Regions from separate parts of the Spirosoma fluminis genome, predicted to be linked through region 2. Evidence: riboswitches for the same ligand, from Rfam matches in the RefSeq annotation. Region 2 holds a riboswitch; the other holds the start of a gene.

Region 1 (7,021 bases), on a different contig from region 2:
AAGAACGGCGTCCAGTCGATGTACTTAGCCAGCTCTTCAATGGAATAATCATCGAAATAGCGGTTACCCAGAAATGCAGGCTTGGTCGGTTCGAACTGGCTCCAGTCAATCACGGTGCGATTGTCGCGGGCCTTCTCAATCGTCAGGCTGGCTTTGTCCTGCCGACGCCGGGCATGGTCTTCACGTAGCTTAACGTACTCAGCTTTTATTTCCCGGAAGATGTCATCCCGAACCGTATGGTTCTCGTTGTTCAACCGACCGGCTACCGGTACGCTCCGGCTGGCATCGAGCACATGAACGACTGGTCCTGAATAGTACGGATCAATTTTAACGGCCGTGTGAATCCGTGACGTAGTGGCCCCCCCAATAAGCAGTGGAATAGTAAACCCCTGTCGCTCCATCTCTTTAGCTACACCCACCATCTCGTCAAGCGAAGGCGTAATCAGACCGCTCAGACCGATAATGTCCACATTTTGTTTGCGCGCTTCTTCGAGAATCTTCTGTGTCGGCACCATCACCCCGAGGTCGATGATCTCGTAGTTGTTACAGCCGAGTACTACACCGACGATGTTTTTACCAATGTCGTGAACGTCGCCTTTTACGGTTGCCAGGAGAATTTTACCGGCAACCTGCGTGCTACCGCTCTTTTCTTTTTCAGCTTCGATGAACGGGAACAAATAGGCTACGGCTTTTTTCATGACCCGCGCCGATTTCACGACCTGCGGCAGGAACATCTTCCCCTCGCCGAACAGATCGCCCACTACGTTCATGCCGTCCATCAACGGCCCTTCGATGACTTCGAGCGGACGCTCAAATTGCTGCCGGGCTTCCTCGACGTCCTGATCGATGTAATCGGTAATGCCTTTAACGAGCGCGTGTTTGAGTCGTTCGTTAACGGGCGCCAGGCGCCAGCTTTCATCCTGTATGACTTCCTTACCTTTCGCTTTTACGGTCTCGGCGAACTCCACCAGACGCTCCGTAGCATCGGGTCGGCGGTTGAGCAATACGTCCTCGCAGCGTTCGAGCAAGTCTTTGGGAATGTTGTCGTACACTTCGAGCTGACCGGCATTGACAATTCCCATATCCAGACCAGCGCGGATAGCATGGTACAGGAACGCCGAGTGCATAGCCTCACGCACTACGTCGTTGCCCCGGAAACTGAACGAAATATTTGATACACCCCCGCTCACTTTGGCCAGCGGTAGATTTTGCTTAATCCAGCGCGTGGCATTAATGAAGTCGACAGCGTAGTTGTTATGCTCCTCGATACCGGTCGCAACGGTCAGGATGTTTGGGTCGAAAATGACGTCCTGCGGAAGAAACTTGACCTTATCGACCAGGATACGATACGCCCGTTCGCAGATCTGAATACGGCGCTCGTAGGAATCGGCCTGGCCAGTTTCGTCAAAGGCCATCACCACGGCAGCCGCCCCATAGCGCTTAACCAGATTGGCCCGCTCGATGAATGCCTCCTCCCCTTCTTTTAGGGAGATTGAGTTCACAATAGCTTTGCCTTGTACGCACTTCAAACCCGCTTCGATTACTTCCCACTTGGACGAGTCGACCATGATGGGCACACGAGCAATGTCGGGTTCGGCGGCAATCAGGTTCAGGAAGGTCGTCATAGCCTCCACGGAGTCGAGCATACCTTCGTCCATGTTCACGTCGATCACCTGTGCCCCACCTTCTACCTGCCCACGGGCAATACTCAGGGCTTCGTCGAAATTACCTTCTTTAATCAGCCGGGCAAACTTCTTGGAGCCTGTTACGTTCGTGCGCTCCCCAACGTTCAGGAAGTTGGTCTGCTCCGTAATCTTTAGTGGTTCTAAACCGCTCAACTTCTGATACGGCTCAGGTTGCGGTAATTGCCGGGGTGGGTATTTGGCCGCAACCTGAGCAATCGCCTGAATATGATCCGGCGTAGAGCCGCAGCAACCCCCTACGATATTGACGAAACTATCCCGAATGAAGCCTTCGATCTGAGCGGCCATCATCTCGGGCGTCTCGTCGTATTCACCAAATTCATTAGGCAGGCCCGCATTGGGGTAAGCCGACGTAAAGAACGGGGCTTCTTTGGCGAGCGTCTGAATATACGGCCGCATGGGTTCAGCGCCGAGGGCGCAGTTCAGACCAACGCTGAGCAAAGGCAAGTGCGACACCGAGTACAGAAACGCTTCCGTTGTCTGCCCCGACAATGTCCGTCCACTGGCATCTGTGATGGTACCCGACACCATGATGGGCCGGACCAGTTGCTGTGGATTTAAGTTAAAATATTTATCGATTGCAAACAGAGCCGCCTTAGCATTGAGCGTATCAAAAATCGTTTCAACCAGCAACAGATCTGATCCACCTTCCACCAGGCCACTGACTTGCTCGTAATACGCTTCTACCAGTTCATCAAACGTTACGGCGCGGTAACCGGGGTTGTTCACGTCTGGCGAAAGCGAAGCCGTACGGTTAGTAGGCCCCATCGCTCCGGCAACAAAGCGGGGTTTGTCCGGATTTTGCTTCGTTATTTCCTCCGCAACCTCTTTAGCAATCCGGGCTGATTCATAATTCAGTTCGTAGGCCAGCGCTTCCATGTGGTAGTCGGCCATAGCAATGGACGTGCTACTGAACGTATTGGTTTCAATAATATCAGCGCCTGCGTCAAGATACTGTTTATGAATCTCCTTAATGATGTGCGGCTGGGTAATCGACAGTAAGTCGTTGTTACCTTTCACGTCATGTGGATAGTCCTTGAACCGCTCACCCCGATAATCAGCTTCGGTGAGCTGATAGCGTTGGATCATCGTCCCCATCGCGCCATCGAGCACGAGGATACGTTGTTGCAGAAGGTTTGTAATCGATTTCAAGTGATACAGTAAGTTATAGCGTAGAACGAAACAAACACGAGTGTTTGCACCGAAATGATATTGGTTCTAAAACGAAGGCTTATCAGAAACAGGCGAAGGCAGCGGAACGCTAACTTATCTGTCCCCACATCAATCTGGGGTGGAACGCGGCACCTTTTCCGGTAAGCGGCTGGTTGCCAAGACATCATCGGGTCCAATCCCTCCGTCTTTCTTGATAAGCATTTTAGCAAAGGTACAGAATCTCGTCATAGTCGCCAAAAATGCGTTACTTTTGACCCGAACAAAAGAGTGAAAGAGTAAAAGAGTGAAAGAGCGGTTATCTGGCTTAAACACTCTCTCGCTCTTTCACTCTTTCGCTAATTAATAAACATGAAACTGGCAGCCATCGATATCGGTTCCAATGCAGCTCGTATGCAAATCTCAACGGTATTACATAATGACGACGTTGTTAGCTTCAAACGCGTCGAATACGTACGGTTTCCGCTCCGACTCGGCCACGACGTCTTTAACTTCGGCGAATTAACCCCTGAAAGTGAAGCGCGAACGGCTAAGCTCATGCAGGTTTACAAGCTGCTCATGGAACTGCATGAAGTAGAATGTTATATGGCGTGTGCTACGTCGGCCATGCGCGAGGCTGCCAATGGTCACGAGATCGCGAAACGCATTGAAGCGTCAACGAGTGTAAAAATTCATATCATCGACGGTCAGAAAGAAGCCGAACTGATCAACAATGTGGTCGTTCAGGCGCTGGACGACCGTCAGTTTCTGCACATTGATGTCGGCGGGGGCAGCACCGAACTGAACATTTATAAAAACCGGCAGAAGATCAATTCCAAATCGTTCAAAATCGGCTCGGTACGGTTGCTGGAAGGCAAAGAAACAAAGGGAGCCTGGCGAAAAATCGAAGATTGGGTCGAAGAAAACGTAGACTCGTCGCAGGAAGTGACGGCAGTCGGTACGGGCGGAAACATCAGCAAGTTGTTTAATCTGGCTGCCAAAACCGGTGAAGTGGATACCACGCTGGCGGAAATCCAACGGGTTCGCAATTATATCGTCGGCTTTAGCCTGGAAGACCGGATTAATAAACTTCGCCTGAACGCCGACCGCGCCGACGTAATCGTACCTGCTGCCGACATCTACATTTCGGTGATGAAATGGGCCGGTGCCACCCGCATCATTGTACCGGATCTGGGCTTAAAAGATGGAATAATCCAGTTAGTTTATTCTAACTATCTAAAAAAGAAGCGTGTTTAATCGATTGAAAAAGCGTTGGGCACAGAAACGGCTTTTTATACGATAGTTGGCCAATATAGCCCCTCGGTTCCTCCTCAATTCTGGCATACTGGTTTTCTGTTCAACGACCCGGCTCACATCCGTCAGCAAGGTCAGTGGCCGTTTTATACGGTCAGCGCGCTGAACAAGGCTACGCAGCTAGCCGAAGCCCGCTGTACCATTTTTTGGGAGCCAACGGCAACGGTTAGTCCGCTGGCCGCTCCGTTTGGTTCCATTGAATTTGCTCCCACCCTACCCGATGCGGTGCTCCATGATCTCCTAAGGGCACTGATCGAAGCAAGTACAAAAGCAGGGGCCAGTACGTTGCGGGTCGTCAACTACCCCCGCTGTTACGCTCCTGAACAAACCGACCGGCTGCGCCAACTTTTTGCCGCGCAAGGCTTCTGTACGGTGTCGACTCACCCGACATTTTATCTGCCTGTTTCACACAAGCCTTTCAAGAGCAGCCTGGCCCAGTCGGAACGCAGACGGTTGAGAAAATGTCAGCGTGCCGGCTTTCAGTTCATACACTGGCAGGATCCGGACATCGATACCGCTATTACGTTTCTTGCCACTACGTACCAAGAGCGTGGCTACCAGCTCAGCATTACTCCCGAACGATTAAAAAACGTATTGTATCAGTTTCAGGATAAGTTTTCAGTGTTTGCTGTAATGGACTTCAAACGAATAGCCGCTCTTGTGATTACGGTACGTGTATCCGACACTATTCTGTACAGCTTTCTTCCCGGATCACATTCCGATTATCGAACCTACAGCCCAATGGTTATGCTCATCGATGAGTTATATCATTACTGTCAGCAACAAAGCATCAGCCTGCTCGATCTGGGTCTATCCGTAGACGGCAACCAACTGCCGAAACCCAGCCTGATGCAGTTCAAACGCAACCTTGGGGCACAGGAATCACCCAAGCTGGTGGTTGAGAAAAGATTATGAGTCAGGCGCTTCCTGTGCCGAAACCTCGCCCCGTGCCGGTCTGCCTTTTTTTGTGTTATTTTGTATAAAAAAAGAGGCACCTGTTCCGTGCCGACCGAATGATTGAGTCCATTTACAATTCTGCCAGTCAGTTCCTGAGCGCGTTCTTTGCCTCGCTGCTGTCGTTGATAAAGGTTGCCCTGCGCAGCCGCCATGCCACTCACTTGCCAGCCCGCCAGTTACCAACTTGTTCGGTGCTGGGCAATGGCCCTTCGCTGAACGAATCGCTGGAGCAGCATTTTGAGTTTATCAAAACCACCGAAATTGTCTGCGTCAACAACTTTGCGCATGCGCCAGTTTTTGCGGAACTGAAGCCGCAGCATTACGTCATTTCTGATCCAAACTACTTTTTGTATACCGAAAAAACCAATGACCGTGACGATATCCGGCGGACGCTCAGCGTATTTCTGGAACGGGTAAACTGGCCTATGACGGTGTATGTACCGCACTTCGCGAAAGGTTCGTACTTACTCCAGCAGATTGCCCAGGGCAACCCGGTAATTCAGGTAATTTACTTCAACTATACCGTTGTAGGTGGATTTCGATCGTTAATGCATTGGCTATACGCCAGAGGATTAGGTATGCCCCGGGCTCAGACGGTTATTATTGCGGCCCTGACGCTGATGATCAACCGACGATTCAACACGATTTACCTGTTCGGGGCTGATACGTCATGGCACGAGCAGATCCGGCTCGACGAGACAAACCAGTTGCTGATCAAGCAAATACATTTCTACGACAAGCCGAAAGATGTTCGCCATGAGCCCGTTTATTCGGATGCGCAGCGGCAACGCACGTTCTCGATGGCATCGCAGTTTTTGTCTCTGCACAAAGTGTTTCGGGGATACGAAGTGTTACGCAACTACGCCGACCACATGGGTGTTACGATCTTAAATGCCAGCGCCAAAAGCTATATCGACGCCTTTGAGCGAATTGCAATAGGGCAGTCGGTAACCCGATCAGTTGGCCGGTAGCTTGTAACGCCACTTGGCTGATCGGTTCGATTGTCTGACTCACTAACTGATGTTTATGCTTGACTTAACGAATAAATCGATTCTAATTACGGGCGGTACCGGCTCGTTCGGCAAGAAGTTTATCGAAATGGTATACCAGCGGTATCCGAACCTGAAACGACTGGTTGTCTATTCCCGCGATGAGCTGAAGCAGTTCGAAATGGCGCAACACTATCCGCAGTCGAAATACAAATCCATCCGGTTTTTTATCGGCGACGTGCGCGATGGCGAACGGCTGAAGCGGGCTTGCGAAGGGGTTGACATTATTATTCACGCGGCTGCGCTGAAGCAGGTACCAGCGGCCGAGTATAACCCAATGGAGTGCATCAAAACCAACGTATTCGGGGCCGAAAACGTCATCAACGCAGCCCTGGACAATGGCGTACAGCGGGTTGTAGCCCTGTCAACGGATAAAGCGGCCGCGCCGATCAATCTGTATGGAGCTACGAAGCTTTGCTCCGACAAACTGTTTGTGGCGGCTAATAACATGAAAGGCAGCCGCGACCTGCGTTTTTCGGTAGTTCGCTATGGCAACGTAATTGGATCACGCGGCTCCGTTGTTCCGTTCTTTCTGGAAAAGCGGAAAGATGGGGTTTTGCCCATTACGCATCCCGACATGACTCGCTTTAACATCTCGCTCGAAGAAGGCGTTGAGATGGTGCTGTATGCGCTGGAACATGCCTGGGGTGGCGAAATTTTCGTACCCAAAATTCCATCGTACCGCATTACAGACGTAGCCACAGCCATTGGCCCGGATTGCGAACAACGTATTGTTGGTATCCGACCTGGCGAAAAACTGCATGAGGAGATGATTACCGAAACCGATTCGCTGAACACCATCGAGACGGACAAATACTACGTAATTACGCCGTCGACGCCAACCTGGAG
Region 2 (7,021 bases):
AGTGCACGAGCCCGGATCTGTCCCAGTGCATTCAGAATGCTGCCACGGTTACGCCCCACGTTATGCGAATCCATCACCTTCGAGAGCGTCCAGTACGTAAAGGCGTTGAAGCGGTCGGCTAATTTATCACCCTGATACCGCTGGTAGCCCGCGGCTTTGTAGCCATCCAGCTGCTCATTGTTATCGAGGGCCTGCGTAAATCCATACGTATCGTAATTCCGGTACGAGATCATGGCCATAGCCCGGGCCGCTTTCATACCTGATACGCCGGCATCGGGGCGCTTTTCGGGCCAGGTCGGATCAGCTTCGATGGCCATACGCTGCGCTTCGTTGAACGCAATGCACCAGGGCGAGGCTACGGCACTCATGGCAATCAAGACCAGATTTTTAACCAGGGATGGTTGCATAATAGCCCATTCGAGCGCCTGCTCCCCCCCCACTGACCCACCAATGCAGGTTTGAATGGTTTCAATGCCCAGTTCCTGACGTAACAGATCCAGCGCTCCCACCATATCCCGGATGGTTAAGACAGGGAAGGTATGATAATACGGCTGACCCGTGGCCGGATTTACCGACAAGGGGCCGGTAGAACCGTAGCAGGAACCGAGTACGTTTGCACAAACGATGAAGTGTTCAGCCGGATCGAAATATTTACCTGGTCCGACCATACCGCCCCACCAGTCGCCCGCGTCGGCAGTACCGGTCAAGGCATGACAAACCCACACGACGTTCGACCCATCGTCGTTCAACGTACCGCGCGTGGTATAAGCCAGTCGAAAACCAGACAGCGTTTCACCGGATTCCAGCGGAAACGAGTATTTATAATCGAAATATTGGAGGTCCAATGCAAAAAGGTTTACGAAAGGTGGTTTACGAGTCATAGCTAAATACCCTGCCATAACTCATAAACCACCCCTCAGCACTACGTTAATACCGGCTCGGCAATCTTGGCAAACGCCTGTTCCAGATCGGCTTTAATGTCGTCGATGTGTTCGATACCCGCCGAGATACGTAACAAACCGGGTTCTACGCCCGCCGTCGACTGTTCCTGCTCGCTCAGTTGCTGGTGGGTCGTTGAGGCTGGGTGAATGATAAGTGTTTTCGAGTCGCCGACGTTCGCCAGGTGACTAATCAGCTTCAGGCTGTTTACGAACTGATCGGCCGCTTCTTTGCCGCCTTTCACTTTGAACGTAAAGACGCCCCCAAAGCCGCGTTTCAAGTATTTCTTGGCTAGTTCGTGGTAGGGGCTGCTTGCCAGACCCGGATAATTCACCACCTCAACCTGCTCGTGCGATTCGAGCCACTCAGCCAGCGCCTGCGCGTTCTGCACCGTCCGGTCGACACGTAGCGAAAGTGTTTCCAGACCTTGCAGCAGCAGGAACGAGTTGAACGGGCTGATAGCTGGACCCCAGTCGCGCAGGCCTTCGACCCGGGCGCGGATAATGAACTGAATATTACCGAACGGACCGCCGACGCCAAACACATCGCTGAACACCATGCCATGGTAGCCTTCCGATGGTTCGCTGAACTGCGGGAATTTGCCGTTCCCCCAGTTGTAGTTGCCACTGTCGACGATAACCCCGCCGATGCTGGTGCCGTGGCCACCGATCCACTTCGTTGCCGACTCAACCACCACAGCCGCTCCGTGCTCGATCGGCCGGAACAGATACCCACCTGCGCCAAACGTATTGTCGACGATGAGGGGCAGATCATGTTCTCTGGCAATGGCCGCTATGGCGTCGAAATCGGGAATGTTGAAACCAGGGTTACCGATCGTTTCGAGGTAGATCGCCTTGGTCTTCCCGTCGATCAGGCGGGCGAACGACTCGGGCTTGTCGCCATCGGCAAAACGGACATCGACGCCTAACCGCTTGAACGATACTTTGAACTGATTATACGTACCGCCGTACAGGAACGACGTCGAGATAAAGTTGTCGCCGGCCGCTAAAATGTTGTTCAGGGCAATGAACTGAGCCGCCTGCCCCGACGCCACCGCTAAGGCCGCTACTCCGCCTTCGAGCGCAGCAATCCGCTTCTCGAACACATCCGAAGTAGGATTCATGATGCGGGTATAGATATTCCCGAACGCCTTTAGAGCAAACAAATCGGCTCCGTGCGCCGAATCGTTAAATACGTATGAGGTAGTCTGGTAAATAGGTACGGCCCGCGAGTTGGTCGTTGGGTCGGCTTCCTGACCAGCGTGGAGCTGTAAGGTATCGAAATGCAGTTGAGACATGGTTTTGTTGGTTATAGTTCACTAAAAAAATGGTAGGCTGGGTAAGGCTGACATAGATGAAGGCCAGCGGAACGATGCAGCGACAGACCGCTACATAGGCGCACACGACACCTCTCCCGGTGTACGTAGCGAAGTTGGAGAGTGCTTAGTAGGCCCCTGAAGGCATACAGCGTCGATTGTAGAGCATGTGAGTTTTCGATTTATAGTCCCTAACGATCCGTCGAAACGGTTGCTTTAGGCAGGAGTTAGCACCTTGCCATGTGGTAGGTTGCCAGCGGTTCACAGAGCCTGATCTCTCCCCGCTTCTTTATAAATCAACGCGCACCGAAGATAAGAAAAGCGATGCGTAGCAATTGACTTGATGCCGCAAGTATACTAGGCAAACGGGGCGATTCCAAACGCAGCCCGGTTTTTCTATCGGCCATCTTAATTTTTCGCTTAATGCCGCAGCAGACCTTTGTTTAGTTCGATCGTTGCTTATTTTTGTGCTAAGACTGCCGTACTGATGAGCCACACATACCGATACAATCGCGATAACGCCACCCGAATGGCGGGTACTACTACCTTAAAAGACGCGATCGGGCAACTCTTAAAAACGTACCAACTGCAAACGCGCTTTAACGAAACCTACCTCGAAGCATTCTGGGGCCGAATGATGGGACCAGCCATTGCTTCCCGGACAAATCGGCTTTATGTGCGCGACCGGAAGCTACATATCGAGATCGCGTCTGCTCCGCTACGTAACGAACTGGTCAACGCGAAGCAAAAGCTGATTCAGTTGGTAAATAAGGACATGGGCTCCGATGTAATCGACGATGTTATCTTTATCTAGCCTTCCTGCCTTCAGGTAAACCAATATCATACATCACTTTACTAAGCCAGCACCTTTATTGAAGGGCTGGCTTTTCTGCTATTGCAGCGAGCGCCTTTATGCGCTGTCGCTAACGCTGCCCTTCTTATTATCTAAAAGCGGATTGGGTTAACCTGTAAGTCGGGCACCGGGCGTAACCAAGTACGTCAAAATACGTTTGAGTCACCCCAGATTTAGCCCTGTAAGGGCGGTTTGTCAATAGACGGACAATTCTTCGACCAACTAAAGCTTCGTAGGAGCGGTATGTGTATGGATAGACATGCCGCTCCTACGAAGCTATCAAACCACCTCACTTTATCCCTCTGTGAACATACCATTCCTACGGGGCTTAAATCCCTATCTCAAAATCTAATTCGAACGGTAGATTACACCAATTCCACCTTTTACTCAGTAAGTCCATAGTTGATAATAAAGCACTAACTGCCCGTTCGCTTTATGAAAAAGTGGTGGCTTATTGGCATACCAGCATCCGTACTTTTTGTGGTTTACGCCATAAACGGCCTGCGTACGGACGAACGGATCAGTTACAATCAGCACATCCGCCCCATCTTCAACGCCAAGTGCATTACGTGCCACGGCGGCATCAAGCAGAGCGGAAACTTCAGTCTGCTGTTTCGGGAGGAGGCACTGGCCAAAGCGAAGTCGGGGAAATACGCCATTGTTCCGGGTAAGCCTGATGAGTCAGAATTAGTAAAACGGCTGGTCAGCGATGACGCGGAACTTCGGATGCCGCTTGAGCACGAACCCTTAAGCGCAGCCGAAATCGACCTGATCGAAAAATGGATTGAGCAGGGCGCCGAGTGGGAAGACCACTGGTCCTACATCGCTCCCGACCGGTCGATCAGCCCACCCCAGGTTGGTGATCAGTTTGCCAGGAACGGCATTGACCGCTTTATCTACCAGCGACTGAAACAGGAAGGACTAAACCCATCGCCCCAGGCCGATAAAGCGACCTTACTGCGACGCGTCAGCCTGGACCTGACGGGCCTGCCATCTACCGCAAAACAGGCTCAGGATTTTTTGAACGACAAATCGCCCGAAGCGTATACCCGGCTGGTCGATCAACTCTTACGATCTCCGCACTTCGGCGAACGCTGGGCGTCGATGTGGCTTGATCTGGCCCGATACGCCGACTCGAAAGGATACGAAAAAGACCTGGAACGTAGCATCTGGCTGTACCGCGATTGGGTGATCAGGGCCTTCAATCGGGACATGCCCTTCGACCAGTTTACCATTCAGCAACTGGCGGGGGATTTGTTGCCTAAGAAGGACGTAGCAAACGCGCAAAACCAGTTGATTGCGACAGCTTTCCACCGCAACACCATGTCGAACGATGAAGGCGGTACAAACGACGAGGAGTTCCGCAATATGGCGCTGATCGACCGGGTCAGTACGACCTGGGAAGTGTGGCAGGGCACAACCATGGCCTGCGTGCAATGCCACAGCCACCCCTACGACCCCATTCGCCACGAAGACTTTTACAAGTTCCTGGCGTTTTTCAACAATACACAGGATAAAGACCTGTACAACGAAAAGCCAAAGCTCTACACGTTCACGCCCGAAAACGAACAGCAGACTACCCGCCTGATCACCTGGATCAACCAGTCATTGCCGACAACTTCGCCCTCGATTACGTCAACGGCCAGCCTGAGCGAGCAGCGTCGTGCGTTGCTTGATGCCGTCGGCTACCGACGTATCGAAGCGGAAGACTTTGACTCGACCAGCCGCCATATTGAGCTTTGGGACAACCAGACGTCGATTATGCAAACCACCGAAGGCGCTTTTTGTGCCTATGACGATGTGGACCTGACAGGCGTTACGAGCGTTACGTATCGTTACACGACTTCGTTTTCGTCGTTCCTTGAGCTTCACCTCGACCGGCCCGATGGCCCATTGATCAGTCGAACGAAAGTACCGGCAACGCAAACAGGCGATCCTGGTGCCTGGTCCAGCTGGAAAACCTTTGGTACTCATCGTGCGCCGATTCAACCGGTAACCGGGCAGCATACCGTGTTCGTTACGTTCCATAAAGACAAGGAGTTTCGCAGTGATCTGCTTCATCTGGACTGGTTTGACTTACACATCGATAAGGCCCTTTTAGATCGCAATAGGGTCCTCCGGGATTCGGTTTATAAGCTGGCGGCTGTACCCGTTGTTTCGACGCCGATTATGCTGGAACGCCCTGCTCACAAAGCGCGACCGACGCACGTTTTCATTCGGGGGAACTGGTTAACAAAGGGACAGGCAGTTCAGCCGACGCTACCCAATTCGCTGTATTCGGGTTCGGAAAACGTAAAAAACCGGTTGGACATGGCACGCTGGCTGGTTAGCCGTGACAATCCGCTGACGGCCCGGGTGATGGTCAATCGGTTCTGGGAGCAGCTTTTCGGCTACGGGATCGTGGAGACCCTAGAAGATTTTGGTACGATGGGCGCGAAACCAACTCATCCCGAGCTTCTCGACTGGCTGGCTGTTCGGTTTCAGGATGAACATCGGTGGAGCGTCAAGAAACTAGTTCGCGACATGGTCCTGTCGGCGACGTATCAGCAGTCGGCCATTGTTCCGCCCGAGCTTACCCAGAAAGATCCGCGTAACCTGTTGCTGGCGCGGGGACCGCGCGTCCGGCTCAGTGCCGAGCAGATTCGTGACCAGGCCTTAGCGGTTAGTGGTTTATTAAACAAGACATTATACGGGCCCAGCGTACGGCCTTTTAATCCAACAAACGGTGCCTGGCAGCAGGAAAAACCGGAGAATCGCCACCGTCGGGCCCTCTACACATTCTGGCAACGTACCAACCCGTATCCGTCGATGGTTACCTTCGATAGCCCCCAGCGTAACCTCTGCGTTTCCCGCCGGGTACGTACCAATACGCCTTTACAGGCGCTCACAACACTGAACGACACGGTGTACACGGAAGCCGCGCAGCGCCTGGCTACCTCTATGGATGTGAGGGGGCAAACGCTACGTCAGAAGATTACAGCGGGCTATGAGCAGGTAATGTTCAAAAAGCCGTTGCCCGCCAAACTTGACCTCTTGCAGCAGTTATACGTGCAGGCAAGCCAGCAACGTCGGCGCCGACCGAACGTCCGCCTGGCAGGTTATCAACCCGAAACCGATCTGGCGGCACTCACGCTGGTGGCCAATGCGCTGTTAAACCTAGACGAAACGCTGACCAAATGAAAAAGCTCACGCTCGCCGACGAAGCGGTGTTCAATCAGGCTACGTTTAACACCCGGCGGCATTTTCTGAAGCAATGCACCTCGGGCTTAGGGTCGCTGGCGATGCTGTCGTTGCTGGACGGTTGCGGTGCAGGCAGTTCGACGCCAGTTGCCAGGAACGAAAACCCGCTCAAGCCCCTCAGTCCCCTTCAATCGGGTAAGGCCAAGCGGGTGCTATTCATGCACATGGAAGGCGCTCCCTCGCAACTGGAATTATTCGATTATAAGCCCGATCTGGCCAAACTCGACGGCCAGTTGTGTCCGCAGTCGCTGCTGGAAGGAAAGCGGTTTGCCTTCATCAAAGGAGTGCCCAAAATGCTGGGGCCACAAGCGCAGTTTGCGCAGTACGGCCAGTCGGGTGCCTGGCTATCGGATTATTTCGAGCATCTGCCGAAGGTGGTCGATGAGCTTACCTTTCTGAAGGCCATGCATACCGACGAGTTCAACCACGCACCCGCGCAGCTGTTCATGCATACGGGCAGCCCGCGTTTGGGACGACCCAGCATGGGAGCCTGGGTGACGTACGGGCTGGGCTCGGAGAATCAGAATCTGCCGGGATACGTAGTGCTGGTGTCCGGACCAGAGCCCAGTGCGGGCAAGTCAGTCTGGGGCAGTGGTTTTCTGCCAACGGTATACCAGGGCGTACAATGCCGATCGATGGGCGAACCCGTTCTGTATATAAAAAATCCGGCGGGG

Evidence for each region. A riboswitch is a leader RNA that binds a small molecule or an ion and turns the genes downstream of it on or off. The one in region 2 is predicted to bind S-adenosylmethionine.
Region 1: linked by a shared signal. The riboswitch ahead of metH (methionine synthase) and the one ahead of ACYVBJ_RS00335 (O-acetylhomoserine aminocarboxypropyltransferase/cysteine synthase family protein) in region 2 are both predicted to bind S-adenosylmethionine.

The regions. Positions count from the first base shown of each region.
Region 1 covers NZ_BAAGZD010000003.1:100,179-107,199, forward strand. Annotated here, with positions in the region: gene metH (methionine synthase) at 1-2,855, opposite strand, end outside; SAM riboswitch class I at 2,967-3,076, opposite strand; gene ACYVBJ_RS02485 (Ppx/GppA phosphatase family protein) at 3,225-4,109, shown strand; gene ACYVBJ_RS02490 (GNAT family N-acetyltransferase) at 4,125-5,081, shown strand; gene ACYVBJ_RS02495 (hypothetical protein) at 5,180-6,094, shown strand; gene pseB (UDP-N-acetylglucosamine 4,6-dehydratase (inverting)) at 6,150-7,021, shown strand, end outside.
Region 2 covers NZ_BAAGZD010000001.1:81,017-88,037, reverse strand. Annotated here, with positions in the region: gene ACYVBJ_RS00340 (homoserine O-acetyltransferase family protein) at 1-845, opposite strand, end outside; gene ACYVBJ_RS00335 (O-acetylhomoserine aminocarboxypropyltransferase/cysteine synthase family protein) at 923-2,236, opposite strand; SAM riboswitch class I at 2,434-2,552, opposite strand; gene ACYVBJ_RS00330 (DciA family protein) at 2,742-3,068, shown strand; gene ACYVBJ_RS00325 (DUF1553 domain-containing protein) at 3,543-6,287, shown strand; gene ACYVBJ_RS00320 (DUF1501 domain-containing protein) at 6,284-7,021, shown strand, end outside.